DNA from 4 places in the Klebsiella terrigena genome. Region 1 is predicted to be linked to each of the others. Evidence: predicted binding sites of a transcription regulator. Region 1 holds the regulator's gene; each other region holds the start of a gene.
What was found. The regulator LexA, encoded in region 1, represses DNA repair genes until DNA is damaged. The targets are predictions, from matches to a motif close to TNCTGTATGTACATACAGNA.
Positions count from the first base shown of each region.

Region 2: metR (HTH-type transcriptional regulator MetR) is a predicted target of LexA. The motif match lies at 5,282-5,301, and genes of this name have one in related genera.
Region 3: sbmC (DNA gyrase inhibitor SbmC) is a predicted target of LexA. The motif match lies at 1,653-1,672, and genes of this name have one in related genera.
Region 4: sulA (SOS-induced cell division inhibitor SulA) is a predicted target of LexA. The motif match lies at 5,147-5,166, and genes of this name have one in related genera.

Region 1 is NZ_CP050508.1:5,264,162-5,271,484, forward strand. It holds gene dusA (tRNA dihydrouridine(20/20a) synthase DusA) at 1-916, opposite strand, end outside; gene HCK03_RS24685 (cupin domain-containing protein) at 1,019-1,507, opposite strand; gene zur (zinc uptake transcriptional repressor Zur) at 1,622-2,137, shown strand; gene HCK03_RS24695 (CsbD family protein) at 2,244-2,453, opposite strand; gene dinF (MATE family efflux transporter DinF) at 2,580-3,896, opposite strand; gene lexA (transcriptional repressor LexA) at 3,967-4,575, opposite strand; gene HCK03_RS24710 (diacylglycerol kinase) at 4,838-5,206, opposite strand; gene plsB (glycerol-3-phosphate 1-O-acyltransferase PlsB) at 5,336-7,323, shown strand, end outside.
Region 2 is NZ_CP050508.1:5,375,331-5,382,653, forward strand. It holds gene rmuC (DNA recombination protein RmuC) at 1-745, opposite strand, end outside; gene udp (uridine phosphorylase) at 887-1,648, opposite strand; gene HCK03_RS25195 (dienelactone hydrolase family protein) at 1,916-2,731, shown strand; gene metE (5-methyltetrahydropteroyltriglutamate--homocysteine S-methyltransferase) at 2,835-5,099, opposite strand; gene metR (HTH-type transcriptional regulator MetR) at 5,333-6,286, shown strand; gene HCK03_RS25210 (carboxylate/amino acid/amine transporter) at 6,174-7,073, opposite strand; gene yigL (sugar/pyridoxal phosphate phosphatase YigL) at 7,162-7,323, opposite strand, start outside.
Region 3 is NZ_CP050508.1:1,843,670-1,850,992, reverse strand. It holds gene HCK03_RS08680 (FUSC family protein) at 1-1,056, opposite strand, end outside; gene sbmC (DNA gyrase inhibitor SbmC) at 1,155-1,628, opposite strand; partial or broken gene HCK03_RS26600 (capsule assembly Wzi family protein) at 1,856-2,188, opposite strand; gene HCK03_RS26595 (hypothetical protein) at 2,095-2,349, opposite strand; gene dacD (serine-type D-Ala-D-Ala carboxypeptidase DacD) at 2,645-3,811, opposite strand; gene sbcB (exodeoxyribonuclease I) at 4,129-5,553, shown strand; gene fusA (elongation factor G) at 5,600-7,323, opposite strand, start outside.
Region 4 is NZ_CP050508.1:3,722,668-3,729,990, reverse strand. It holds gene rmf (ribosome modulation factor) at 1-42, shown strand, start outside; gene fabA (bifunctional 3-hydroxydecanoyl-ACP dehydratase/trans-2-decenoyl-ACP isomerase) at 107-625, opposite strand; gene HCK03_RS17590 (AAA family ATPase) at 695-2,452, opposite strand; gene matP (macrodomain Ter protein MatP) at 2,638-3,090, shown strand; gene ompA (porin OmpA) at 3,194-4,264, opposite strand; gene sulA (SOS-induced cell division inhibitor SulA) at 4,617-5,126, opposite strand; gene HCK03_RS17570 (TfoX/Sxy family DNA transformation protein) at 5,592-6,191, shown strand; gene yccS (YccS family putative transporter) at 6,205-7,323, opposite strand, start outside.

The DNA.
Region 1 (7,323 bases):
AGCGACGCCACTGGCGAGCGCCGGGGATCCCCTGGAACAGGCCCAGCATATGGCGGGTCACATGGCCAAGATAGGTCCCGTTGCTCAGCTCACGCTCGATATACGGATACATGGCGCGCACCACGGCAACCGGGTCAGTATCCGCGCCACTGGCCGCAAAAATCTCCCGGTCAACCGCGGTCAGCATGCCTGGATTCTGGTACGCTTCGCGCCCAACCATCACACCGTCCATATGCTCAAGGTGCAGCTTCGCCTCTTCCAGCGAGCGGATCCCACCGTTGATCGCCATCGTCAGATGCGGAAAATCACGCTTTAGCTGGTAGACGCGCGGGTAGTCCAGAGGCGGGATCTCGCGGTTCTCTTTCGGGCTCAGGCCGGAAAGCCAGGCTTTGCGGGCGTGGATGATAAACATATCGCATTCGCCTTTCCCGGATACGGTATCGATGAAATCACACAGGAACGCATAGCTATCCTGGTCATCAATGCCAATACGCGTTTTTACCGTTACCGGAATCGAGACCACGTCGCGCATTGCCTTAATGCAGTCGGCAACCAGCTGCGCATTGCCCATCAGGCAGGCGCCGAACATTCCGTTCTGCACGCGGTCAGACGGGCAGCCGACGTTGAGGTTGATCTCATCGTAGCCGCGCGCTTGCGCCAGCTTCGCACACTGCGCCAGCGCAGCCGGATCGCTACCGCCCAGCTGTAGCGCAACGGGATGCTCCTCTTCGCTGTAGGCCAGATAGTCGCCTTTACCGTGAATAATCGCCCCGGTGGTCACCATTTCGGTGTACAGCAGCGTATGGCGCGACAGCTGGCGCAGGAAGTAGCGGCAGTGCCTGTCGGTCCAGTCGAGCATCGGTGCGATGGAAAAACGGTGGGCAGCAAAAGCGGTAGAAGTTGATTCTGGCATCATGGCGAATAAACAGGCATCCGGGTAAAAAGGGGCGCTACTATAGCACAAAGATAAACCACAGGCGCATAGCGCCAATGGTCATATCCTGGGGTGAGAAAAACGCTATTTCCTGCGCGGCTTGCCATCGTGAGGACCGAAGAACTGCGGCGGATGGTCAACCCAGCGATCCTGGCGCGTCGCGGCGTAGCTGGGGTTAAGCGGATAGTAGATCCGGTTAAATTTTTTATTCGCTTCGCCGACCACCAGCAGGCACACCTCCTCCTCGGTGTTGTTCAGGAAGGTATGGCATACCCCGGTACCGGCGGGAAAACCCACGCTGTCCCCGGGTTCCAGCTTCCACAGATAGCCGTTTATCCACACTTCCGGATACCCTTCCAGCACGTAGATAAACTCTTCTTCATCGCTTTCCGCATGCGGATAAGAGGTGCGACGCCCCGGCAGCAGGCGTTCATGATGGATCCCCAGCCGGTTTAGCCGTAAACCCCGGGCCAGCGGCGCGCCGATGGAAAAGAGCTCGGTGCTGTCAGGATAGGTGGCATCATCCGGCCCCTCCAGCTCGCGCCAATGTCGAATGCAATCAGGTCGTTTCATCGTTTTCTCCCGAAAATGAGATGCATCAGGTATAGCACAAACCGTGGGTTCTCGGCGTTTTGCCTGGATCGTGATAAAGTAACAACTTCATCGTTACGCAACCAGAGGATGCTCATGGATAAGTCCACTTCGCAAGAAATGTTAGCGCATGCTGAAAAGCTCTGCGCGCAGCGGGGCGTGCGCCTGACTCCGCAGCGCCTGGAAGTGTTGCGCCTGATGAGTCTGCAGCAGGGGGCGATCAGCGCCTACGATTTGCTCGATCTGCTGCGCGGTAAAGAGCCGCAGGCCAAGCCGCCAACGGTCTACCGGGCGCTGGAGTTTCTGCTGGAGCAGGGTTTCGTGCACAAGGTGGAATCAACCAACAGCTATGTGCTGTGCCATCTGTTCGATCAGCCAACCCATAGCTCAGCGATGTTTATCTGCGATCGCTGCGGCGTGGTGAAAGAAGAGTGCGCGGAAGGCGTAGAGGACATCATGCATACGCTGGCGGCAAAAATGGGCTTCGCCCTGCGCCATAACGTCATTGAAGCACACGGGCTGTGCGCGGGATGCGTCGAAGTAGAAGCCTGCAACACGCCGGGGCACTGTCACCACGACCACACCATCCAGATTAAAAAGAAAGCCCGCTGAGGCGTTAGCCGCAGCGGGAATCAGGGGATTTTCGTACGTCCTTGTACCGTTCGGGCAGGCAATAACAATGCGTTAAAACAAAGGGTTAACGCTTTATGTCCGATCGCTACCAGCGATAGTCATTTTTGGTTTCCCAGTCAGACACTTCTTTCTCTGCCTGATCTTTAGCGTAGCCGTAACGCTCCTGGATTCTACCGACCAGCTGGTCGCGCTTGCCCTCGATGACGGTCATATCATCGTCGGTAAGCTTGCCCCATTGCTCTTTGGCCTTACCTTTTAACTGTTTCCAGTTACCGCCGATTTCGTCTTTATTCATAATTCAATCCTCATCGTTCGGTGAGTTAACAGCCCGCTGTGTGCCGGACGTATGATTAACTATAGATGAGAATTCTGAGTTAATTTTATTATTCGGAATCTTTAACCATCTTTACGACAAAACACGTTATGAAAACCAGGTTCCACGCTGCCAGTGCCGCCGCCAGATCAGCGCCAGCGACAGGCCCCGCAGCGCCAGGAACACCGCCAGCGCCAGCCACAGTCCGTGGTTACCGAGCACCGGCAGCGTCAGCAGGGTTAAGGCAAAGCCCAAGGCGGCCACCGCCATGCTGTTACGCATTTCGCTGCCGCGCGTCGCGCCGATAAACATCCCGTCCAGCAGATAGCACCAGACGCCGATCGTCGGCAGAATCATCTGCCACCACAGATAGCGGTCGGCGAGCTGCTGGAGCGAAGGTATTGAGGTCAGCAGAGCGATAATCTGCTCGCCCGCCACGCTGTAGATCAGCGCAAACGCCAGCGCGACCATGCCGGACTGTCGACAGGCGGCCCGCCATACCTCCAGCAGCTTGCTGCCGTCGCGCGCGCCGTAGGCCTGCCCGGAGTGGGCCTCCACGGCGTAGGCAAAGCCATCCAGCGCATAGGCGGTGAAGGTTAGCATGGTCATCAGAATGGCGTTCACCGCCACGATATCGCCTCCCAGACGCGCACCGAACACGGTCACCGCCCCGAAGCAGAGCTGCAGCAGCAGCGAACGCAGCATGATGTCGCGGTTGAGGGCCAGCAGCCGCCGGATGTCGCCGCGCCAGGCGCCCTTGAGCATAGCGAACGACACGCCGCGCAGCGTCAGCACGCGTTTCACCATCAGCAGACCAATGATAAAGGTGGCGTATTCGGCGCTCACCGTCGCCAGCGCCGCGCCCTGCACGTTCATGTGCAGACCCATCACCAGCCACAGATCGAGGACAATATTCAGCAGGTTGCCGACAATCAGCAGGATCACCGGCGCGCGGGCATACTGGACGCCCAGCAGCCAGCCAAGCAGCACCAGGTTAGCTAACGATGCCGGAGCGCTCAGCCAGCGGATCTCCAGGAAACGCCGGGCCTGCTCCAGCACCGCTTCGCTGCCGCCGACGATATGCAGCGCGAGGTTAATGAGCGGAATACGAAACACAACGATCAGCAGACCGGCGGCCAGCGCCAGGCCAAGCGGCTGCACCAGCGCGCGCGCCAGGCGAACGGGATCCTTTGCGCCAAACGCCTGCGCCGTCAGGCCGGTGGTACTCATTCGCAGAAAGAGCAGCAGCATGAACAGGAAGCTGGTCGCCGTCGCGCCGACCGCCACGCCGCCCAGATAAACCGGGCTATCAAGATGGCCGATGACCGCAGTATCCACCAGGCCCAGCAGCGGGACGGTGATATTGGAGAAAATCATCGGTAGCGCCAGGCGCCACAGGGCCTTATCAGCAGCATTAAAAAACATGGGGGAAAGCCTGAGCGAGGAGAGATAGCGCAGCATCATGCATCAGACGATGCTGCGTTAGAGAAGGCGCTTACAGCCACTCGCCGTTGCGGATGACGCCGACGGCCAGACCTTCAATGGTAAAGCTTTGCTCGCGTAGGTTCACCACGATCGGTGAAAACTCGCTGTTTTCCGGCAGAAGTTCGACGACGTTACCCTGCTTTTTAAGGCGTTTAACCGTCACTTCTTCATCGATGCGTGCGACCACAACCTGCCCGTTGCGCACATCCTGCGTTTTGTGTACCGCCAGCAGATCGCCGTCCAGAATACCGATGTCTTTCATCGACATACCGCTGACGCGCAGCAGGAAGTCCGCGCTCGGCTTGAACATTGCCGGGTCGACCTGGAAGTGGCCTTCGATGTGCTGCTGCGCCAGCAGCGGCTCGCCGGCAGCGACGCGGCCAATCAGCGGCAGGCCGGGCTCTTCTTCAGTCAGCAGACGAATACCGCGGGAGGCACCGGAAATGATCTCGATTGCGCCTTTACGCGCCAGCGCTTTCAGATGTTCTTCCGCCGCGTTTGGGGAACGGAACCCCAAGCGCTGAGCAATTTCCGCACGCGTCGGCGGCATGCCCGTCTGGCTGATATGATCCCTGATGAGATCAAACACCTCTTGCTGCCTGGTCGTTAACGCTTTCATTCCGCCCCCTGGGTGTATATACAGTTATGCTGTGAGTATATACAGCTAACGGTGATTTTGGAATCAAATTTCACACATAAATCAGGAGATTCTTTTGTTTTGATGCCCGCCGGAGCCGGTTAACGCAGAGGGGATGGTGGCGAGGCGCTGCGGCTCCACGCGAGACAAAAAAACGCGTGGAGGGAGGCTCGCCGGCCTCCGGCCCACGGACGCTAAACCGGGGCGGTGGACGGCAAACCCGATAGCCTGATGCTAGCGGCGCTTAGCGATAGTGCGACCACAGCAGCGTAACCCAGACGATCAGCGCGATGACGATCGCCAGAAAGACCGCCGCAGAGCCCATATCCTTCGCCCGTCCGGAAAGCTCATGGTGCTCGGAGCCAATCCGGTCCACCACCGCCTCAATCGCGCTATTAAGAATTTCGACTATCATCACTAACAGGACCGAGCCTATCAGCAGCACGCGCGTCACGGCGTCAACATCCAACCAGCAGGCGATCGCAATGGCAATAACGGTGGCGATCCCTTCCTGACGAAAGGCGGCCTCATTTATCCATGCCGCACGAAAACCTTTCCAGGAATACCCTGCTGCTTTAATGATTCGGGTTAACCCGGTGGTATTATTGGCCATCAAAAGAACCTTTTTATGTAAATGACGTCAATGAGTGTACGCGTTTGCCGCGTGGCGACGGAAATTTTGCGCACTTTCTGTTATTCTTGCCGCGCATTTGCATGATTAACCAGAGGCTTCACATCGTTTATGTCCGGCTGGCAACGAATTTACTATAAATTACTTAATTTACCATTACGGCTGCTGGTAAAAAGCAAGTCTATTCCCGCAGAGCCTGCTCAGGAATTAGGACTGGATACCTCGCGTCCGATTATGTACGTTCTGCCCTATAACTCGAAGGCAGACCTGCTGACGCTGCGCGCGCAGTGCCTGGAGCACGATTTAGCCGATCCGCTCGAGCCGCTCGAAATCGACGGCACCCTGCTGCCCCGCTACGTCTTCATCCATGGCGGCCCGCGCGTATTTACCTACTACACGCCGAAAGAAGAGTCCATCAAGCTGTTCCACGACTACCTGGATCTGCACCGCAACCACCCTGACCTCGATGTGCAAATGGTGCCGGTGTCGGTGATGTTTGGTCGTGCGCCCGGGCGCGAAAAAGGCGAGCTCAATCCGCCGCTGCGCATGCTTAATGGTATTCAGAAATTCTTCGCCGTGCTGTGGCTGGGCCGCGACAGCTTCGTGCGCTTCTCGCCGCCGGTGTCGCTACGCCGAATGGCGTCCGAGCACGGAACCGACAAAACCATCGCCCAGAAGCTGGCCCGCGTGGCGCGTATGCACTTCGCCCGCCAGCGCCTGGCCGCCGTCGGCCCGCGCCTGCCCGCTCGTCAGGATCTGTTCAACAAGCTGCTGGCGTCAAAAGCCATCGCCCGTGCGGTGGAAGACGAAGCCCGCAGCAAGAAAATCTCCCACGAGAAGGCGCAGCAAAACGCCATCGCGCTGATGGAAGAGATCGCCGCCAACTTCTCCTACGAGATGATTCGCCTGACCGACCGCGTGCTGGGCTTTACCTGGAACCGGCTGTATCAGGGCATTAACGTTCACAACGCCGAGCGCGTGCGGCAGCTGGCGCATGAAGGGCACGAGATCGTCTACGTTCCGTGCCACCGTAGCCATATGGACTACCTGCTGCTCTCGTACGTGCTCTACCACCAGGGGCTGGTACCGCCGCATATCGCCGCCGGCATCAACCTCAACTTCTGGCCAGCAGGGCCGATTTTCCGCCGCGGCGGCGCGTTCTTTATTCGCCGTACGTTTAAGGGCAACAAGCTCTACTCAACGGTATTCCGCGAATATCTTGGCGAGCTGTTCAGCCGTGGCTACTCGGTGGAGTACTTCGTCGAGGGCGGACGCTCCCGTACCGGGCGCCTGCTGGACCCGAAAACCGGCACCCTGTCGATGACTATTCAGGCGATGCTGCGCGGCGGCACCCGGCCAATCACGCTGGTTCCCATCTACATCGGCTACGAGCACGTGATGGAAGTCGGAACCTACGCCAAAGAGCTGCGCGGCGCGACGAAAGAGAAAGAGAGCCTGCCGCAGATGCTGCGCGGCCTGAGCAAGCTGCGTAACCTCGGCCAGGGGTACGTTAACTTCGGCGAACCGCTGCCGCTGATGACCTATCTCAACCAGCACGTGCCGGAGTGGCGCGAATCTATCGATCCTATCGAAGCCATTCGCCCGTCCTGGCTGACGCCGACGGTAAACAGCATCGCCGCCGATCTGATGGTCCGCATCAACAACGCCGGCGCGGCAAACGCCATGAACCTGTGCTGTACCGCGCTGCTGGCATCGCGCCAGCGTTCGCTGACCCGCGAGCAGCTGACCCAGCAGCTTGAGTGCTATCTCGATCTGCTGCGTAACGTGCCCTACTCTCCGGACGCGACCACGCCGGCGGCTTCCGCCAGCGAGCTGATTGACCACGCGCTGAAGATGAATAAGTTCGAGGTCGAGAAGGACACCATCGGCGACATCATTATTCTGCCGCGCGAGCAGGCGGTGCTGATGACCTACTACCGCAACAACATCGCTCATATGCTGATGATGCCTTCGCTGCTGGCGGCGATTGTGACCCAGCATCGGCGGATCACCCGCGCGGAGGTGCTGCGTCACGTCGAGATGTTCTATCCGCTGCTGAAGGCCGAGCTGTTCCTGCGCTGGGAAAAAGAGGAGCTGGC
Region 2 (7,323 bases), 110 kb from region 1:
GCAAACGGACGATCACGTCCGGCTGCATCCGCGAGCGGTTTTCCGTTTCAATGCTGACCTGGGTCTGGTATTCGTAGCCTTCCCGCAGCCCGGAAGCCTCCAGCACGCGGGTTAAAACCACTTCCCCCCAGTTGCCCTGGGTTTTGTTATCGCCCTTAAGCGCGCGGGTCAGGTTCAGGGCTTCCTGCGCCATCCGGGTATTCAGCTGCTGCAGATTGCGGATTTCATGGGCCAGCGTGTGGCGCTCTCGCGCCTCCTGGCCGAAGCTGTCCTGTACCTGGCGACGAAAGCCGTCCAGCTGTTCACGCAGCGGCGTCAGCAGGCCGTGCAGGCTTTGTCGATTCTGCTCATCAACCCGGCGGTTGCTGTGCTCGAAAATGCGGTTCGCCAGATTTTCAAACTGCTCGCTGAGGCGCTGTTCGCTGTTCACCATCTGGCGAACTTTCTCTTCCGCATTTAGCCGGGTGGATTCGAGGCGGGTGGTGACTTCACGGAGGTCAGCCTCCAGCGAGCTATTGATATCGCGCAGGCTGCGCAGCTCATTATTCAGCAGCTCGCACTCATCGCGCCAGTGGGCCGCCTGCACCAGCTGCTGGCGGGCCGAGCTCAGCTCAATATCCAGCTCGCGCCGCTCTTCGATGAGGTCGGCACGCGTTTGATCGGCAGCGGCCTTCGTCGCCAGCCAGCCGACGACCAGCCCTACGACCAGCGCCGCGATGGCACTTATAATAATTGAGATATCCACAACGCCCCCTGCTACTGCAACCGCCTACGGCACAAAAATAGAATTGTGCTGTACAAACGTCCAGTTTAAAAGGAATTTCCTGCGAGGCGCAGCGCAAAAAAGAGAGGCCGGGCGAGCCGGCCTTCACGATAAGGGGAGGAACTACAGCAGACGGCGGGCCGCTTCAACGACAATTTTCACCGCATGGCTTTCGGTTTGCTTCATGGTTTCGGCGTTAGGAATTTCCTGCTGGGTACGGTTAACGATAACCCCGGCAACCATCCCGGCGCGCAGGCCCTGGCTGGAGCACATGGTCAGCAGCGTGGCGGATTCCATTTCGTAGTTCATGACGCCCATCGCCTGCCACTCTGCCATCGAGCCTTTAAAACGGCTCACCACGCGACCGGAAACGGTGTCATAGCGCTCCTGGCCCGGATAGAAGGTGTCGGAAGAGGCGGTCACGCCAATATGGGTCGTTGCGCCGATTGATTTAGCCGCTTCCACCAGCGCGGTGGTGCAGGCAAAGTCAGCGACGGCCGGATATTCCATTGGCGCAAAGTGCAGGCTCGCGCCGTCAAGGCGCACGGATGCCGTGGTCACCAGCACGTCGCCAACGTTGATATTCGGCTGGATGGCGCCAGTGGTGCCGATACGCAGGAAGGTATTGATTCCCAGCTGAGCCAGTTCTTCAACGGCAATCGACGTCGACGGACCGCCGATACCGGTAGAGCATACGATCACCGGTTTGCCGTCAAGCTCGGCGCGCCAGGAGGTAAATTCGCGGTGCGATGCCAGCTTGACCGGCTTATCCATCAGCGCGGCGATCTTTTCCACACGCTCCGGATCGCCAGGGACGATAGCCAGCGTAGCCCCTTGTAAATCGTTTTTGGTGAGGCCGAGATGAAAAACATCAGACTTAGACATAAAAAACTCCTCTGTGGGTCGAATTATCAGCAGAAGCAAAACGGTACTTTACAGAAGCCATCCGCTTAATTTTGTGACACCAATCACCATGAATGAAAATCATTGCAACAATATTCCATTAAATAGTGAGTTACGTCACATTAACAAGTTATATTCACCGTGCCTGAACAAAAGATAGCCTGTTTCGGGCACTGTGATTTGTTAACGTCCGGTCTTAAGAGTCTATAGTTATCGATGCGCTAATAAATTAAGGGTACGGAGAATACCATGACCACAACCAAGCAACCCGGCTTTGCACCTGCAGCCACCCCGCACGCTTCTACCGCCGTTTATACGCCGGAAGAGAGCATTACCGCTGGAGAAACCTCGATCCCCTCTCAGGGCGAGAACATGCCGGCGTACCATGCCCGGCCGAAAAATAGCGATGGCCCGCTTCCGGTGGTGATCGTGGTGCAGGAAATTTTCGGCGTCCATGAGCACATCCGCGACGTCTGCCGTCGTCTGGCGCTGGAAGGCTATCTGGCGATCGCCCCAGAGCTGTACTTTCGCCAGGGCGATCCGAACGAGTACACCGATATCCCGACGCTATTCCAGGAGCTGGTCAGCAAAGTCCCGGACTCGCAGGTGCTGGCAGACCTTGATCATGTCGCCAGCTGGGCGGGACGTCACGGGGGCGATGCTCATCGCCTGCTGATCACCGGTTTCTGCTGGGGTGGACGCATTACCTGGCTCTATGCCGCGCATAACCCGCAGCTGAAGGCCGCCGTCGCCTGGTACGGCAAGCTGGTCGGGCAGAAAACGCTGAACTCCGCGAAGCATCCGGTGGACGTCGCCGTCGATCTTAACGCCCCGGTGCTGGGACTTTACGGCGCGAAGGATGACAGCATCCCGCAGGATACGGTAGAAACCATGCGCCAGGCGCTGCGCGCCGCCAACGCGACGGCAGAGATCGTGGTCTACCCGCAGGCCGGCCACGCGTTTAATGCCGACTATCGTGCCAGCTACCATGAAGAGTCGGCGCAGGACGGCTGGCAGCGCATGCTGGCGTGGTTTGCTCAGTATGGCGGAGGAAAGAAGGCTTAAATTTGCGCTCCCGATGAATATAAAAGAGGAGGCATCCGCCTCCTCTTTTTATTACCGCACGATCAATTTCTGCGTTACCGCTGATTTTTACCGCGGCGGCTCTTTATGCGGATTCACGCAGGTTCTGCGCGGCTTTGACCATGTTCGCCAGCGCCGCACGGGTTTCCGGCCAGCCGCGAGTTTTCAGTCCGCAGTCAGGGTTAACCCACAGACGCTCCGCCGGGATGCGCTGAGCGGCCTTCTCCAGCAGGGCTTCAATCCACTCCACGCTCGGGACGTTAGGTGAGTGGATGTCATACACGCCCGGGCCGATTTCGTTCGGATATTCGAACTCCTCGAACGACTCCAGCAGCTCCATGTCGGAACGCGAGGTCTCAATGGTAATCACGTCCGCATCCAGCGCGGCGATAGAATCCATGATGTCATTGAACTCGCAGTAACACATATGGGTATGGATCTGGGTATCATCCTGCGCCACGGCGGCGTTGATACGGAAGGCTTCCACGCCCCACTGCAGGTATGCATCCCAGTCGCTCCGCTTCAGGGGCAGGCCTTCTCGCAGCGCCGGTTCATCAATCTGGATAATGCCGATACCGGCCGCTTCCAGATCCGCCACTTCGTCACGCAGCGCCAGCGCAATCTGCTTCGCGATGGTTTCGCGGCTGACGTCTTCGCGCGGGAATGACCAGCACAGGATCGTCACCGGACCGGTGAGCATGCCTTTCACCGGTTTGTCGGTAAGAGACTGCGCGTATTTCGCCCACTCAACGGTGATAGCTTCCGGGCGGCTGACGTCGCCGATCACCACCGGTGGCTTGACGCAGCGCGAACCGTAGCTCTGCACCCAGCCGTTTTGCGTAAAGATAAAGCCGTCGAGGTGCTCACCGAAATACTCCACCATGTCGTTACGCTCGGCTTCACCGTGCACCAGCACGTCGAGACCTAAACGCTCCTGCTCAACGATCGCCTGCTTAATATGCTCCGCGATGCCGGTACGGTAGTTATTAGCGTCGAGATTGCCTTTCTTGAAGTCCAGGCGCAGGCCGCGAATTTCGGTGGTCTGCGGGAAAGAGCCGATGGTCGTGGTCGGCCACGCCGGCAGGTTAAAGCGGCTGCGCTGGGCCTGGGCACGCTCTGCGTACGGGCTGTTGCGCTGGCTGTCCCGGGCGGTAATGGCCGCCAGACGCTTTTCCACCGCGGCGTTGTGTACGCGAGTTGAGTGACGGCGGGCCTGAATCGGCGCGCTCCACGCCTCAATGGCGGCGGTATCGCCGCTGTTCAGCGCATCGCGCAGCAGCGCCAGCTCGGCGCATTTTTGCAGGGCGAAGGCAAACCAGCTTTTCACCTCCGCATCCAGGCGGGTTTCCACGCTCAGGTCGATCGGGCTGTGCAGCAGGGAGCAGGAGGAGGCGACCCACAGCTGACGTTTGCCGACGATCTCTTTAATTTGCGCATATTTCTCGGTGAGATCCGCACGCCAGACGTTACGACCGTTGACCAGGCCCGCGGAGAGCAGCCAGTCTGACGGCAGGCGCGCGTGCAGCCCGGCAACATCATCTTTACCGTGAACCAGGTCAACGTGCAGACCCTGCACCGGCAGCGCGGTGATGACGTCGAGGTTGGCGCTAACCCCTTCAAAATAGATGGTCAGCAGCAGCTTAACCTGGCCCTGCAGCGCGTCGTATGCCGGCTTGAAGGCATCCAGCCACGCCTGCGGCAGCTCCAGCACCAGCGCCGGCTCATCAATCTGCACCCACTCAACGCCGCGTTTTGCCAGCTCAGCCAGCACCTGCTGATAGACCGGCAGAATGTCATTCAGCAGCGCCAGGCGATCGAACTGCTCGCCCTTCACTTTACCCAGCCACAGATAAGTAACCGGGCCAAGCAGCACGGGCTTCACCTTATGGCCCAGCGCCAGCGCTTCGTCAACTTCGTCCAGCAGCTGGGTCCAGGTCAGTTTGAACGCCTGACCTTTCACAAACTCCGGCACCATGTAGTGATAGTTGGTGTTAAACCATTTGGTCATTTCCGCCGCTGCCGCCGGCTCACCGGTCGGCGCGCGGCCGCGGCCAATGCGGAACAGCGTATCGATATCGACGGAGCCGTCTTTGTTCTGATGACGAGCCGGCACGTTGCCCAGAAGCAGGCTGGTAGTCAGAACATGGTCGTACCAGGCGAAATCGCCCACCGGCAGCAGATCGATACCCGCCTGCTTTTGCTGATCCCAGTGGCGAGCGCGCAGCTCACGGCCCACTGCCAGCAGCTCGTCACGGGTTGCGTTACCCGCCCAGTAGCTCTCTTGCGCTTTTTTCAGCTCGCGGCGAAGACCAACGCGAGGGAAACCGAGAGTGTGATTGATAATTGTCATTTTTTGAGCCTCATGATGTGCCAATCCTAAGGATTTTAAATTCAGAGAAGGCGGCAAGTTTGCTCATCCCCGGGAGATTACATAAGTAAGTGACCGGGGTGAGGAAGTGCGGCCAACGCACCATAAATTCGAAAGATAAAGGATTTAGACGTCCAGATGTTTACACATCCATAATTGGCGGTTACTGTATATTCCTCAAGCGCAAATTATTCATGCCGAAGTGAAGGACTTTCATGATCGAAATTAAACACCTGAAAACGCTGCTGGCGTTGCGGAATAGCGGTTCACTCGCGGGCGCTGCGGCGGCCCTGCACCAGACCCAATCCGCCCTGTCCCACCAGTTCAGCGATCTGGAACAGCGCCTTGGCTTCCGTCTGTTTGTGCGTAAAAGTCAGCCTTTGCGCTTCACCGCGCAGGGCGAAATTTTGCTGCAGCTAGCACACCAGGTGCTGCCGCAAATCACCCGCGCCCTGCAGGACTGTAACGAGCCGCAGCAAACCCGGCTGCGCATCGCCATTGAGTGTCATAGCTGCATTCAGTGGCTGACGCCGGCGCTCGAGAGCTTCCGCGCCAGCTGGCCGCACGTTGAGGTTGATTTCCAGTCCGGGGTGACCTTTGACCCGCAGCCCGCGCTCCAGCAGGGCGAGCTGGATCTGGTGATGACGTCCGATATTCTGCCGCGCAGCGGGCTGCACTATTCGCCGATGTTTGATTTTGAAGTGCGCCTGGTGCTGGCGCCGGATCATCCGCTGGCCTTGAAAACGCGGATTGTGCCGGAAGACCTGGCCGCAGAGCTGCTGCTGATTTACCCGGTGCAACGCAGTCGCCTGGATATCTGGCGCCACTTTCTGCAGCCGGCAGGTATCAGCCCGCAGCTGAAGAGCGTCGATAATACGCTGCTGCTCATTCAGATGGTTGCCGCGCGGATGGGCATCGCGGCGCTGCCGCACTGGGTGGTGGAGAATTTTGAACGCCAGGGTCTGGTGGTCACCAAAACCCTGGGTGAAGGCCTGTGGAGCCGGCTGTACTCCGCCGTGCGCGACGGCGAGCAGCGTCAGCCGGTTACCGAAGCATTTATTCGCTCAGCGCGGAACCACGCTTGCGATCATTTGCCGTTTGTCCGGAGTGCGGAGCGACCCAACGGCGATGGACCCACAGCGAGGCCAGGATCACCAGAGCCCCGATAATAAAGCTCGGCCAGTGGGGCTGTTCCTGCCAGATGGCAAGGTTAACCAGCAGCCCGGCTGGAACATGGACGTTATTCATGATGCCCAGCGTTCCGGCATCCACCTGCGTCGCCCCGTAGTTCCACATAAAGTACCCCAACCCTGAAGCCACCACGCCAAGCCATACCAGAATGCTCCACTGCACCGTGGTCGTCGGCAGCCTGTGCGGGTTGCCCAGCATAAGCCAGGCCGCTACCGCCACCAGCAGCGCTCCCATATAGAACCACGCAAAAGCGTTGTGCTGGGGCATCGGCCGCAGCTCCATCAGGCGTTTGTAGCCCACCATGCCGATGGCAAAGCAGATATTCGACAGCTGAACCAGCAGCAGCCCGGTCCAGAAATGATCGCTCACTTTATCGTAGCGAATAATGCCCGCCCCCAGCACCGCCAGCCCGGCGCTGAGCAGATAGCCCCAGCGCAGCCTGCGCCCGCTGATCAGGTCATAAATCAGGGTGATATAGAGCGGCGTAAACACCGTAAACAGCAGAAATTCGGAGACCGTCAGGTAGAGGTAAGCGCGGAACGCCAGCAGATACATAATACCAAGCTGCATGGCCCCTACCAGCATATACAGCACGATAGTCCGCGGCGACTGCCCGCGGGTGCGCAAAAACGGCAGGAATACCAGCGCCGCCAGCCCAACGCGCATCAGCACCGAAAAGTAGCTATCAACGCTGCCCGCCAGGTACTCGCCGATCAGGCTAAAGGAGAAGGCCCACAGGATGGTGGTAATAATCAGTAGCGCCACAATGAATGTCTCTCAGGAGGAAGAACGCTCATTGTAGCGAAGAGTCAGGTTGACAACTGGAGAATAAATCGCCAGTCGTCAATCTTTATCAGGAGAGATAGAGCCTGCGCAGATAGTGCGGCACCGCGTCGTCAGCGTTGCTGCCGATCACCTCCAGCTCGGGGTGAAGATCTTTCAGGCGCTGGTGTGCATTCAGCATAATGCAGCCCTTGCCCGCCATCGACAGCATCTCTGCATCGTTCATGCCGTC
Region 3 (7,323 bases), 2.2 Mb from region 1:
TTTACGCAACGCCCGACAGATCAAATTCGACAGCAGCTCAAGCTGGCGCGCCATCTCTATGGTTAGCCAGACGTAGCCGTGTATCGGCGTTTCCGAGAGATTTTCGCCCGGGTGCTCTTTGATAAGCTGGCGCAGTTCGGCGACGATCTCATTGAGCTTTTCAGCGTTAGCGCGGATCGGCTGCGGGTTACCTTCATAGAGGGCGTGGGCGATGGTCAGCAGCGTTTGCTGGGTCATTTGCTGAGTTTCGCGCAGCGTACGGGAGTTTAGCATCACAAAGTGCCCCGGCCGCGACACCCAGTAAGCGTTAACCTGCAGCTCAAGCATACAGACCAGGTTACGGCTGACGGTCTGAATTGCCTCGAAAATGGCCTTCTGGATATGGGTCTCTTTGCTCGCCGGCGTAATCAGTCCGCGCATTTTTACCACGTCGTTGAGGACTTTTTGCAGGTGTTTTTCCAGCCGCGGGCGCTCGACCAGGTTTGGTGAGATCCCGGCCTGATACAGGCGATTAAGGGCAGTGACGTAATTTGCCATCTGGATACGCCAGTGCAGAAACGCCCGCTGCGGCCAGATGCCGGTAAACAGCATCGCCAGCAGGGAGCCGAAGATAACGTCGCCGCTTCGCCACAGCGCGGTGTTCATGTCCCCCGGCGGCGCCCCTACCACCACCGCCAGCGTGATGCCAATCAGCAGCGCCTGATAGGGTTTTTTCCCTAAGGCCAGCCAGCCGCAGAGGAACATCGCCGCCGCGCACCACAGCACCATCACGGGTAGGGAGATAAGCTCCAGCTTGAGCGCCACCAGCCCGAGCGCAGAGCCAAGGATGGTGCCGCCGATACGCTGAAACGCGCGCGGCACCACGTTGCCCCAGAACGATATCGGCCCCATCACCACCACCAGCGTAATCAGCGGCCAGGTGCCTTCCGGTACGTTCAGCAGCCGTACCAGTAAAAAAGTGAGAACAAAAGCCAGCGCGATGCGAATGCCATGCACGATTCGGTAATGTCGATACAGGCGAATTTCGAAAGGCTTAAGTGATTTATCAGCGCGCACGACCCTCTCCGCTAAGAAGAAAAGGCCGATTGTAACTGCTTTTTCACCGCAAGCATCACGCTAATGTAAGAAACCTTGTTTATTCCGTGGGTAAGCGCCTACCCGCCGATACGCTCAACGGGCACGTACATTTCGATATCCCAGTGGCCGTCGCGATTGCCGTCGTTAAGATAGAGCTCAAAGCAGGGTTTTGCCGCCAACTGGTACTCTTTGCTTTGCAGCAGGTTCTCAAAGAACTGCAGCCAGGGCGTGGAGAAATCATGATTCAGCACCCGCGCGCGGGCAATAGCGTACTCTCCGCCGACGATCCCGGTCAGAATCACCCCTTCGCTATTGGCAGGAATGACGAAGTCGTCGTCCACCGTCACTACGGTGTCGCAGCGCAGCTTCTCTGCCGGAACCTGATCCGGGTTATCGTAATAGACGGCGATCCACTCCCGGGCCGGGATCTGGCGGCTGTTGACCCATACCGCCAGCTGCTCAAAACCCTGCTTAACGGTCTGCTCCCAGGGCCCTACCATATGAAAACCGGCGATTTTACGCGCGCCGACGGACTTAACGCTGTAGTTCATATTGCCTCCGCGATTGATAGAAAGTACTGTATAAATATACATACAATGTAGCAGGCAGCTAAAAAACAGTATGTGCGCGGATTCACAGAGTCGCCATTGGCCGGCGTTGAAAAAATGATTCAGGAAGCGGGTACGCAGAACGGATAATTGACTCAAGGGGCTGGGCCGTCCGGCGCTGCCGGGCTGGCCTCTGCGCTAGCGTCGGCGTGGATGCCTGCCGCCGGCGGTTACAGCCTAAAAGGAAGCTCAATCCCCATACTGGCTCCCAGATCGTCGCTGTCGCTGTGGTTAGCGTCGGTATACCACACGGAAGTGCTGAGACGCACGGTGGGCATCGCGTCGCCGCTCCAGCCTAACTGCACGCCTTTTAGGGTATCGGCGTGCGGGAAGGCTTTATTAATCCGCTGATTTTTCGGGTTCACCTCGGCGTAGATCAGCCGTACGCTCCAGCGCCGATCCTCCTCGGTCACCAGTTCGACCTTGCCGGCGTACAGGCGCCCGTCGCCGCCCATCGCGTCGCCTGGCGGGTAGCCCTGCTGGTAGTAGCCATCTTTGTAGATAAGGTTGAGCTGTTGCCGGTGACGCGCAGGTCGGCTTTTAACGCCCTCAGGCGCTGGTTCACCCGGCTCAGCACTGCTCTCTCTGCGGGCGTTGTCGGATGCGCGTCGGCCAGCGCGCGGCCGATCTCCTCTTCGCTCAGGGGCCAGGTCGATAAACTCAACGATAGGATTCCGCGATCGGATAACCAGGCTAAATCATTGCGGACGTCGTTATCGGCCAGAACCAGACCAGAGGCAAAGCCTGCGGGACTCAAAACGGCCGCAAGCCCCAGAGAAAGCGCACTACGCGCGAAAAATTTCATCTTCCCAGCGCCATTTCAGGCGCACGGGCGCCGGAGAATGTCCTTAAAGGGTGAGCAGGTACGGTAATTGACTGAAACTAAAAGAATCGCCAACCAGCGCCACAACGGCTGGGGCGAGAAAGGGTGCCGCTCCGCAGGAGAGCGGCACCGGGGGCTACAGCTTGTGGTGCAGATAATCACTCATGCGCGAGAACACGCCGCCCTTGCCAACGCTTTCCAGCGTCACCAGCGGCCAGTGGGCCACGACCTTGTCGCCGTCGTAGAGCGAAATTTCACCAACCCGCTGATTGGCGGCGATCGGCGCTTCCAGCTCTTTCTGGTCCAGCACATATTTGGCCTTGATTCGCGAAACCTCCGACTTCGGCAGCGCTAACCAGAAGTCCTGGTCGGTACCGAGCTGGATCTGCTCCTTATCGCCATACCAGATGTGCTCGCTGCCCACTTTTTTGCCTTTTTGCAGCACCTGGACGGTGTCGAAGTTTTGCTGGCCCCAGTGCAGCAGTTTGGCCGCCTGCTGCTCGCGCCCTTTCGGACTCTCGGCCCCCATCACCACCGCAATCAGGCGGCGCTGGCCGTCGACGGCAGAAGCAATAAGGTTAAAACCGGCGCCGGAGGTATGGCCGGTTTTCAGGCCATCGACGTTCATGGTTTTATCCCACAGCAGGCCGTTGCGGTTCTGCTGGGTGATCCCGTTCCACGTCAGGCTTTTCTGACTGTACATATGGTACACGTCAGGCTCGCCGTGAATAATCGCCCGCGACAGGACCGCCAGATCGTAGGCCGAGCTATGCTGCCCCGGCGCGTCCAGCCCGTGTACGGTTTCAAAATGGGTATCCTGCAGGTGCAGCTTTTGCACATATTCGTTCATCAGGGCGACGAACTGCGGCTGGCCGCCGGCAACGTAGTCGGCCAGCGCCACGCAGGCGTCGTTCCCGGAGTCAACGATAAGCCCGCGGCTTAAATCGCGGACGCTGAGCCGATCGCCAGGCTTGAGGAACATCAGCGATGAACCATCGAATACCGGGTTGCCCTTCGCCCAGGCATCTTTGCCGACGGTGACCATATCGTCAAAGGTGATGCGGTGGCTGTCGATGGCGCGGTCGACGACGTAGCCGGTCATAAGTTTCGTCAGGCTGGCGGGGTTGCGCTGCTGATGTTCGTTACCGGCGGTCAGGATCTGACCGGTGGTGTAGTCCATCAGCACCCAGGAGCCTGCCTGGATGGAAGGCGGCGTCACGGTGACGGGAAAATCATTAGCGGCAAAGGCGCAAGAAACGCTCGAAGCGAGCAAAGTTACAGCAATAAAAAAACGGCCTTTCAACGGCATATCCTCAAGATTTACAGATTCGCCGTCCTTTTTACGGAAGTTCTCCTTTCATATCATGGTTTAATTGCAAGAAAATATGACACGATAAACGCCCTGCGCGGCCGATGCCCTTCTGATGCCCGGGCAAATCGTTTACCATAGCGCGTCATACTTCAGCAGCCTGTGCGTTGGCTTTATGACACGGCTCATCCCTGAGCATCGGCCTTACGGGCCGCTGCGACACGGCGTGCAGATCCGTTGCGGACAGATTTGTCGTTTACCGCGAACGATTTAGAGTACGGACGCCAACCACCACGGAAAATAGACAGACTATGCAAGATAGCGCCAATCAGCCCGGATTTTTATTCCACGACTACGAAACCTTTGGCACCCGTCCGTCCCTTGACCGGCCGGCGCAGTTTGCCGCTATCCGCACCGACGCGGATCTTAACGTCATCGGCGAGCCCGAGGTGTTCTACTGCAAGCCGGCTGACGACTATCTGCCGCAGCCGCAGGCGGTGATGATTACCGGCATCACGCCGCAGGAAGCGATCGCCAAAGGCGACAACGAAGCCGCCTTTGCCCGCCGCATTCACGACCTGTTCACGGTGCCAAAGACCTGCATTGTGGGTTACAACAACGTGCGTTTCGATGACGAAGTCAGCCGCAATATTTTCTATCGCAACTTCTACGATCCTTACGCCTGGAGCTGGCAGCACGATAACTCGCGCTGGGACCTGCTGGACGTGATGCGCGCCTGCTACGCGCTGCGCCCCGAAGGCATCAACTGGCCGGAAAACGACGACGGCCTGCCCAGCTTCCGCCTTGAGCATCTGACCGTGGCCAACGGCATCGAGCACAGTAACGCCCACGATGCGATGGCCGACGTGTATGCCACTATCGCCATGGCCAGGCTGGTCAAAACCCAGCAGCCTCGCCTGTTCGACTACCTGTATACCTTCCGCAATAAGCGCAAGCTGGCGACGCTGATTGACGTGCCGCAGATGACGCCGCTGGTCCACGTCTCCGGGATGTTCGGCGCCGCGCGCGGCAACACCAGCTGGGTGGCTCCGCTGGCGTGGCATCCGGATAATCGCAATGCGGTGATCATGGTCGACCTTGCCGGCGATATGTCGCCGCTGCTGGAGCTGGACGCCGACGCGCTGCGCGAGCGGCTGTATACCGCCAAAGCCGACCTCGGCGACCTGCCGGCGGTACCGGTCAAGCTGGTCCATCTCAATAAATGCCCGGTGCTGGCCAAGGCCAATACGCTGCGCCCGGAAGATGCGGAGCGTCTGGGCATCAACCGCCAGCGCTGCCTCGATAACCTGCAGCTGCTGCGCGGCCAGCCGCAGGTGCGGGAAAAAGTGGTGGCTATTTTCGCCGAGGCGGAGCCGTTTGTGCCTTCCGATAACGTCGATACTCAGCTCTACAACGGCTTCTTCAGCGATGCCGACCGCGCGGCGATGAAGATTGTGCTGGAGACCGATCCGCGCAACCTGCCGGCGCTGGACATTACCTTCGCCGATCAGCGTATCGAGCGCCTGCTGTTTAACTATCGCGCGCGAAACTTCCCGGGCAGCCTTGATGAAGCCGAGCAGCAGCGCTGGTTAGAGCATCGTCGGGAGGTGTTTACGCCGGAGTTTTTGCAGGCTTATGCCGATGAGCTGCAGATGTTGCAGCAGCAGTATGCTGACAATAATGAGAAGCTGATGCTGGTGAAAGCGCTATGGCAGTACGCGCAGGATATTGTTTAGAATAAATAAATTCCCGGACTGCGCGACGCAGACCGGGAACGGTTATTTACCCTTTCGCGCGGCTGGCGATAATCGCCTCCGCCACGTTACGCGGGGCCTCCGCGTAATGATGGAACTCCATGCTGTAGGTCGCCCGCCCCTGGGACATCGAGCGTAGCGTCGTGGAATAGCCGAACATCTCGGCCAGCGGCACGTCGGCGCGAATAATCTGGCTGCCGAAGCGCTCTTCCATCCCCTGCACCATGCCGCGGCGTGAAGAGAGATCGCCCATAATGTTGCCGGCATACTCTTCCGGGGTTTCCACCTCCACATGCATCACCGGTTCGAGAATCACCGGATCGGCCCTGCGCGCGCCCTCCTTGAAGCCGAAAATAGCCGCCATGCGGAAGGCCATTTCCGAGGAGTCGACGTCGTGGTACGAACCAAAAGTCAGGGTCGCTTTGACGTCCACTACCGGATAGCCTGCCAGCACGCCGGTACCCATCGCTTCGCGCAGGCCTTTTTCCACCGAAGGAATGTACTCGCGCGGCACCACCCCGCCTTTGGTGGCATCTTCAAAGACGAAGCCGCTACCGGGCTCCAGCGGTTCGAGCGTCAGCACCACGTGGCCGTACTGCCCCTTGCCGCCGGACTGGCGGACGAATTTACCTTCCACCTCTTTCACCGTTTTGCGGATCGTCTCGCGGTAGGTTACCTGCGGGCGGCCGATATTCGCCTCAACGCCAAATTCGCGCCGCATCCGGTCAACGATAATTTCCAGATGCAGCTCGCCCATCCCGGAAATAATCGTCTGCCCGGACTCCTCGTCGGTGTGCAGGCGGAACGACGGATCTTCCGCCGCCAGGCGCTGCAGCGCGATGCCCATTTTCTCCTGATCCGCTTTGGTTTTCGGCTCGATTGCCAGCGAAATCACCGGCTCCGGAAACTCCATCCGCTCCAGGGTGACGATCGCATTCGGATCGCACAGCGTGTCGCCGGTGGTGACGTCTTTCAGGCCAACGCAGGCGGCGATATCGCCGGCGTGCAGCTCGTCCACCTCGTGGCGATCGTTGGCGTGCATCAGCACGATGCGACCGATACGCTCTTTTTTACCTTTAACCGGGTTATAGACCGCATCCCCTTTCTTCAGGGTGCCGGAATAGACGCGGATAAAGGTCAGCTGGCCCACGTAGGGGTCAGTCATCAGCTTGAACGCCAGCGCCGAAAGCGGTTCATCGTCGGCAGGATGACGCTCCGCCGGCCGGCCTTGCTCATCAACACCCTGAATCGCCGGGATATCCAGCGGGGACGGCATCAGTTCAATGACCGCATCGAGCATCCGCTGGACGCCTTTGTTCTTAAAGGCGCTGCCGCACAGCACCGGCTGGATCTCTCCGGCAACGGTGCGCTTACGCAGCCCGGCGACGATCTCAACCTCGCTCAGATCGCCGGTTTCGAGATATTTGTCCATCAGCTCATCGCTGGCTTCCGCCGCCGCTGAGACCATTTTTTCCCGCCACTGGCGGGCGGTTGCCAGCAGATCATCCGGCACCGGCGCATAGCTGAAGGTCATCCCCTGGGTCGCATCGTCCCACAAAATGGCGCGCATTTTGATGAGGTCAACGACCCCGACGAAGTGCTCCTCGGCGCCGAGGGGAATCACCACCGGCACCGGGTTGGCCTTCAGGCGGTCGATCATCATCTGCACCACGCGGAAGAAATCGGCGCCGGGGCGGTCCATTTTATTGACGAAGGCCAGCCGCGGGACGTGATACTTATTCGCCTGCCGCC
Region 4 (7,323 bases), 1.5 Mb from region 1:
GGCTGGCGAGAAGCCATGGAGGACAGGGTACAAACTGCCTGACTGTCTCTTTAAAAAAGAAGCCTCCGCAAGCGGGGGCTTCGCCTTTTTTAAGCGTTACTGCTTATCAGAAAGCAGAAGTGTCCTGGAACAGGCCCACTTTCAGATCGGCTGCGGTGTAGATCAGACGATCGTCAACCAGTACTTCACCATCCGCCAGGCCCATAATCAGACGACGGTTAACAACGCGTTTAAAGTGAATACGATAGGTCACTTTCTTCGCAGTCGGCAGTACCTGACCGGTGAATTTAACTTCACCTACGCCCAGCGCGCGGCCTTTGCCTTCGCCGCCGAGCCAGCCCAGATAGAAGCCGACGAGCTGCCACATTGCGTCCAGGCCCAGACAGCCAGGCATCACCGGATCGCCGATAAAGTGGCAACCGAAGAACCACAGGTCCGGGTTGATATCGAGCTCTGCTTCGACATAACCTTTATCGTAGTTGCCACCGGTTTCGCTCATTTTGATGACGCGGTCCATCATCAGCATACTTGGCGCGGGCAGCTGCGGGCCTTTTGCGCCAAACAGTTCACCACGGCCAGAGGCAAGAAGGTCTTCTTTCGTATAGGATTCGCGTTTATCTACCATGTTTTCAGTAAGCCTTATTTTGAGTTCGGGACGCAGGATAGCTAACACGTGTAAGCTGAACAAGTCCGATCAGTTAGAACCTGAACCACCTAACCAGCGTAGCGGCCACGGAAAACGATGACGACTCTCTTGCTGCGTCGCCTGCGCAATCCGCTCCTGAATGGTTTGCCGTAAAGTTTGCCCTTCACCATCCCACAACAGCTGGGTCAGCATAGGCAGCGCTTCCGTGACGTCTTCCACCGCCCAGATGAAAAACTTCTCTTCAGCGACAGCCTGCTGTAGTTCTGGCGCCAGGCTCAGATGGCGAACATTCGCCGCAGGAATGATGACTCCCTGTTTGCCGGTCAGCTCGCGCTGCTGGCAAATGGTGAAGAAGCCTTCAATTTTTTCGTTAAGCCCGCCCACCGGCTGTACGCGGCCGAACTGATCGACTGAGCCGGTGACGGCGATACTTTGGTTGATAGGCACGCCGGCGAGGGCGCTGATTAAAGCGCACAGTTCGGCCATGGAGGCGCTATCGCCATCCACTTCGCTGTAGGATTGCTCGAAGGTCAGCGATGCGGAGAAGGGGAGCTGCTGCTCGAGTTCCAGTTCGGACATCAGGAACGCCTGCATAATCATCATGCCTTTGGCATGGATGTTACCGCCCAGCTCTGCCTTACGCTCAACGTCGATGAATTCACCGTCGCCGATATGGACGACGCAGCTGATGCGCGATGGCTCACCAAAGGCCCGTGGATGACCGGGGAATTCGATCACCGACAGCGCGTTGATTTGCCCGATGCATTCGCCATCGGTCTCAATCAAAATTTGCTCTTGCAGGATTTCATCCTGGATCCGCTCGGCAAGGTAGCCTTCGCGCCATTCACGACGAGCCAGCATGGTCTGCATCTCTTCCGCAGAGATAAGCTCACCTTCGCTGAAAGCGGCGGCTTCGCGCAGCTGGCGGGCAATCCACAGCGGACACAGCGGCAGCGTTTCCTGATCGCCGGTATAGCGTGCACCTTCCTGAATCAGCAGCGGCCAGGCATCGGCGGCCGGCCCGGGCAGCTCAAGCTGCTGCGCGTTTTGCCACACCCACTGACACCACTGTTTCAGGGTGTCGCCGTCGGCGATTTGCAGGTTGTCTTCATACTCGCTGTAAATCGCCTGGGCCGAGAGCTCAGGTTCCATATCCTGAAAATCAGCCAATGAATCGCGTTCACCGACCAGAATAATCTTCAGATTGAGCTGCATCGACGGGATGCTGACCGGCAGCGGGCGAGACTCATCGATGGAGAGCCAGTCAAAGCGTTGGCGAGTAACGATGTTCTTCAGGCGCATCCACAGCAGCGGTTGGGCTAATAGCGCGCGCAGGGCGATAATAAGCACGCCGCCGTTGCTGCGATGGACCAGACCCGGCTGCAGGGATATTTCGCCGTTAAACTGGCGCACGCAGCCAAAAAGCTGCTCTGCTTCAATCCAGTCGGCTGATTCAACCGGCGCGGTGCTGGCAAAATTATCATCGGCGCTTTTGGCTGGTGAAAGGGTGACGTTTCCACCGTTAACCTGGTAGCGCACGCCGTAAAGCGGCGCGGCCGGTTGGTACAGGCTGCGGGTCTCTGCAGCTAACCACTGCAGGTATTCCGGCTCTTCCGGGGCCTTAACCAGCATGAACGGTGAAATGGTCGGAGTCACCAGTAGCTGCTCCAACGCATAGAATAAACGGGGCTGCAGTTCGCCTGACAGGGAAGCCTCTGGCTGGGCTAAATCAGCTTGTGCAAACAGCGCCTGATAACTTTCCGTATCAGGAGCAAGGTCGTTTCGGGTAAGTTTCGTAATGGTCAAAGTCGCTGTTTTTTAGTGAGATGTAAAACGCGCGATTATACCTTATGCCGCGTCCGAGCACACGGAGGATCGTGTTTGCGTTAACGATAACGACGCAATGCATATCACGAATGATGATTTATTCTCAGCACATCGAGAAAAAACTGATATCCTGAAGTGAGTTACACGGTCACATTGAGATCGCAATGAAATATCAACAACTGGAAAATCTTGAAAGCGGCTGGAAATGGAAATACCTGGTTAAAAAGCACCGGGAAGGTGAGCTGATTACCCGCTATATTGAAGCCAGCGCAGCGCAAGCCGCGGTCGATGTCTTGCTGACGCTCGAAAATGAACCGGTTCTGGTGAACACCTGGATTGATCAGCATATTAATCCGGAGCTAATGAACCGGATGAAGCAGACTATCCGCGCGCGTCGCAAGCGTCATTTTAACGCTGAGCATCAGCATACGCGTAAAAAGTCTATCGACCTGGAGTTTGTGGTTTGGCAGCGTCTCGCGGGTCTGGCGCAGCGACGGGGAAAAACGCTGTCGGAAACGATCGTACAGCTGATTGAGGATGCTGAGCATAAAGAGAAGTATGCCAGCAAGATGTCCAGCCTGAAGCACGACCTGCAGGTATTGCTAGGTAAAGAGTAGTCCGCAAGACTGATAGCGCGATGCACGAGCGTTTTTCGCGTTAGCGCCAAATTTGAGACAAAAAAAACCCCGCATCAGCGGGGTTTTTTATCGGTAGTAAAACTTAAGCCTGCGGCTGAGCTACTACTTCTTTGTAACCTTTAACTTCGATCTCTACGCGACGATCCGGACCCAGGCAATCGATCAGTGCAGCGCGAGCTTTCACGTTGTCACAGGTGTTGCCAGTAACTGGGTTGGATTCGCCCATACCGCGAGCGGAGATTTTACCAGCCGGGATACCTTTAGATACCAGGTAATCAACAACGGACTGAGCACGTTTCTCAGACAGCTGCTGGTTGTAAGCGTCAGAACCGATGCGGTCAGTGTAGCCCAGAACAACTGCGGAACCGTCTTTCGGATCCATGTTGCTCAGCTGGGTGTACAGCTGATCCAGAGCCTGCTGGCCTTCCGGTTTCAGAGTAGATTTGTTGAAGTTGAACAGTACGTCAGACTTCAGAGTGAAGTGCTTGGTAGTCACTTCCGGAGCCGGAGCCGGAGCAGGAGCTACAACCGGAGCTGCTTCTTCCTGACCGAAACGGTAGGAAACACCTACGCTCAGCATGCCGTTATCAGGACGCGTACCAACGGTACCTGCATCACCGATGTTGTTAACCCACTGGTATTCCAGACGGGTAGCGATGTCACGAGTCATTGCCCACTCGATACCACCAGCAAATACCGGGGATACGCCAGTGTCGTGTTCGCTGCGGGAAGTACCGGTAGAACCGTAGTTACCTTTCGAATCTGCACGCCAAACCATACCACCCAGACGGGTGTAGATGTCCAGATCGTCAGTGATCGGGTAACCCAGTTTAGCAGTCAGCTGAACGCCCTGAGCTTTGAAAGCGCCGTTATCAACGCTGCCTTTATAGGCCATACGTCCCAGCCAGTCGTAACCCATTTCGAAACCGAGGTACGGGTTAACCTGATAACCACCAAACGCACCAGCACCGAGCTGATCGTTACGGGTCGGGCCGTTGTTGCCTTTGAAACCGTTACCGTAGAAACCGGTATCGTGATACTGGGACCAGCCCAGTTTACCACCTGCATACCAGGTGTTATCTTTCGGTGCGGCCTGCGCTACGGTAGCGAAGCCAGCCAGTGCCACTGCAATCGCGATAGCTGTCTTTTTCATTTTCTGCGCCTCATTATCATCCAAAATTCGCCATGAAGGTACAAAAGACCTCACGGTTAGATCCTTCACCCGGGGCGTGACTTGTTGTTAACTATGCTGATACATGCAGCGTAAGCCGATCACCCCTGGCGATGTAAAGTCTACAACTTAGTTCGAAACTTACAAGTGTGAACTCCGTCAGGCATATGAAAAAAAAGGGTTGTATACACAATATTTAACAAATATGGTTGGTTTTCGTTCACCGGAGAAACCTGCGAGACCGCATCAGACAGGCATCCGCACAAAAACAACCCTTATAAAAGTATGCCTTTGGACTGCGCAAAAAAAATTCTAGGATTAATCCTAATTTGCCTTAATGATACAAATTAGAGTGAATTTTTAGCCCGCTCAGTTGTCTCCCATGCTGGCTCGTATTTCCTACAGGCCTCATGATGAACCCCATCGCATGACCTTCTTCCGCGGCACTAACCAGCCGTTCATGTTCTTCGGCCGTCAGCTCATCTGCCAGCCAGCCGATTACCACGCTATAGTTACCCGTACGCAGGGCGCGAATCATTGACTCTACCGTGTTGTAAGGGGAGAGCTGGTTTATCTGCATGACTTTCGACAGCGGCAGGCCGGAGGATTGCACCCACTCGCGGCTCAGCTTCTGTTTTGGCGTCAGCCAGAGCTGCCAGCGGGATTGCTGACCCAGTTGCTGTAATAAAGGAAGCAGCAGCAGCTGCGTCATCATCGGCTGATCTTCACGGTAGACAATCTCACTAATCAGCCCGCTGGCTGGTTGTTCGACGGCGTCATGGGAGTGGCGACGTACTGAAGCAGAAGTCAGTGATGAACGATTTGCGTAAGCTGAAGTAAGCATTGTCTATTTCCGCCTGTAGTTACTGTATGCATATACAGTATATCCGGGCGGCGAAAAGATCAACCTCATTTATCGTGTTGTCGCTCGAAATTTGTTCGACGTTGTCGGCCATACCCACCACGACCTGCTCTCGCCAGGCTAAAGCCGTGGCATAAATTTTTGCGCAATAAACAGCAAGCCCTACGAGCCTGGTCGCACATTTTTACGATGCTCCAGGTTTAGCGCTGCTCTCCCTGAGCACAAACTATTTGTGCGACTATTAATTAATGCTCCGTTTATATTTTATCTTTAATACATCAGGTTTCGCACAGGCGTAATTTCTTGAAAGCACCTCGCAAAATGGTGAGTTGATTGAGCCGAACGTTAAAATCACCTTGCTGCAATAAAGGAACTCACTTATTTTCTGAACTAACGGATCCGTTAACTAAATGACTCAGTATTCGCATGATTAACCAAGGAATAATCATGAAAAAAATATCATCCCTACGGTTTCATAAATTTCAGAAGTGCTTGTCGCCATTAGGAAAAATAATCTGCCGTCCTTTGTTTGGTGGCTATAGCCTGGCAATAGACAACACCGTATTTGCGATGGTTGCAGAGGGGGAGATCTATCTTAAGATTTGTGAGCAGGGCGCCGCATATTGCGTTGCTCATGAAAATCCGCTTTTAAAAATGCGAAAAAACGGGCGGCCAATTTTGCTTAAATATTATCAGATAAATGAAACTCTTTGGTGTGACAGTAAAATGCTTTTCAAACTATCGTCGCTTTCATTACAGGCGGCGCAAAAAGAAAAGAACCAGCAGCGTTATTCCGGCAGGTTGAAAGATCTGCCAAATATTAGTTTTCATATGGAGCTACTATTAATTAACTCAGGGGTAATAGATCAGCAGGCGCTGCGTCATATTGGTGCACAGCGTGCGTGGCTAAAGCTGCGAGAGTCGAATAAGGCCGTCACGCTGAATATTCTCTATTCACTGGAAGGGGCAATTACCGGCGTTCACGCCGCTGCGCTCCCGACGGCACGGCGTCAGGAGCTGCAGGAGTGGGCGCTTAACCAGCGGTAAGGCTGGCCGCTATTTACTCTGGCCGAACTGCCACCTGCTGCTGTAGGCGGCAGATTTCAGGTAATAGTGCTAACAACAGACCGATTTGTTGGAGCACCAGCGGCTCTTTGCTATCGGCGCGAGGTTCGAGGTGTTGGATCCGGGTCTGCAGGCGGGTGAGCGCCTGCTGTACCCGCTGTTCGTCGGCCGGTGAATGATGGAGTGCATCATCTACGTAGCAGACTGCGTCGTCCAGCAGCGCCAACGTCTCCGGCGTGGTCAGCTTCTCCCGATGCGCCCCCAGCGCTGAAATGTAGCTGGTAAAGGTATGATTCAGGCAGAGCAAGCGGAAGGCCGTTTCACGAATATCGGCATTTGCCCGGGGCTCCGTTGATAAATTCGATACCACTGAAGCCAGCTCACCGTCCCGGCTATGGGCATCCCGTCGCGCAACCCGATACGCCAGACGGTTATCGCGCCCCTGGTGATACTGTTCAAGAATGGCGTCGAGGTATCGGCAGTTGGCGTTTATGGCCTGATCCAGAACTCGCGGCAGGTTACGGAATTTCCAGTCCGGCCAAATAAAGCTGACCGCAGCCCAGGCAATCGCACAGCCGATGAGGGTATCGAAGATGCGCGGCAGAGCGACTTCAAAGCCTTCCCCCAGCAGGTTAAAGCAGAGCAGAACCAGTAGGGTAATAAACATTGTGGCGTGGGCATATTGTACATTGCGAAAGGCAAAGAACAGGACGCCAGTAAGGACAATCAGCAGCAGCTGGCCTTCGACCGAGGGTACCAGCAGCAGTATCGGTAGACCGATAGCGACCCCCACCAGGGTGCCAATAATCCTCAGGGCCAGGCGGTGACGGGTAGCGTTATAGTTTGGCTGACAAACAAACAGGCTGGTAAGCAGTATCCAGTAGCCGTGATTGAGCCCGGTTAGCTGGATAAACGCATAGCCTGCGCACAGTACCAGCGACATTCTCACCGCGTGGCGGAAGAGGGCCGATTCCGGTGACAGGTTACGGCGTAAGCGCAGCCAGATATCGCTGAAGCCGCTAAGACGGTCTTCTGCGAGTAAATTTTCCGTCGTCCCGTGCGCGGGTGCGGCAACCTGAGCGGACTCGATGGTTGCCAGCTGAGCGTCAATTGC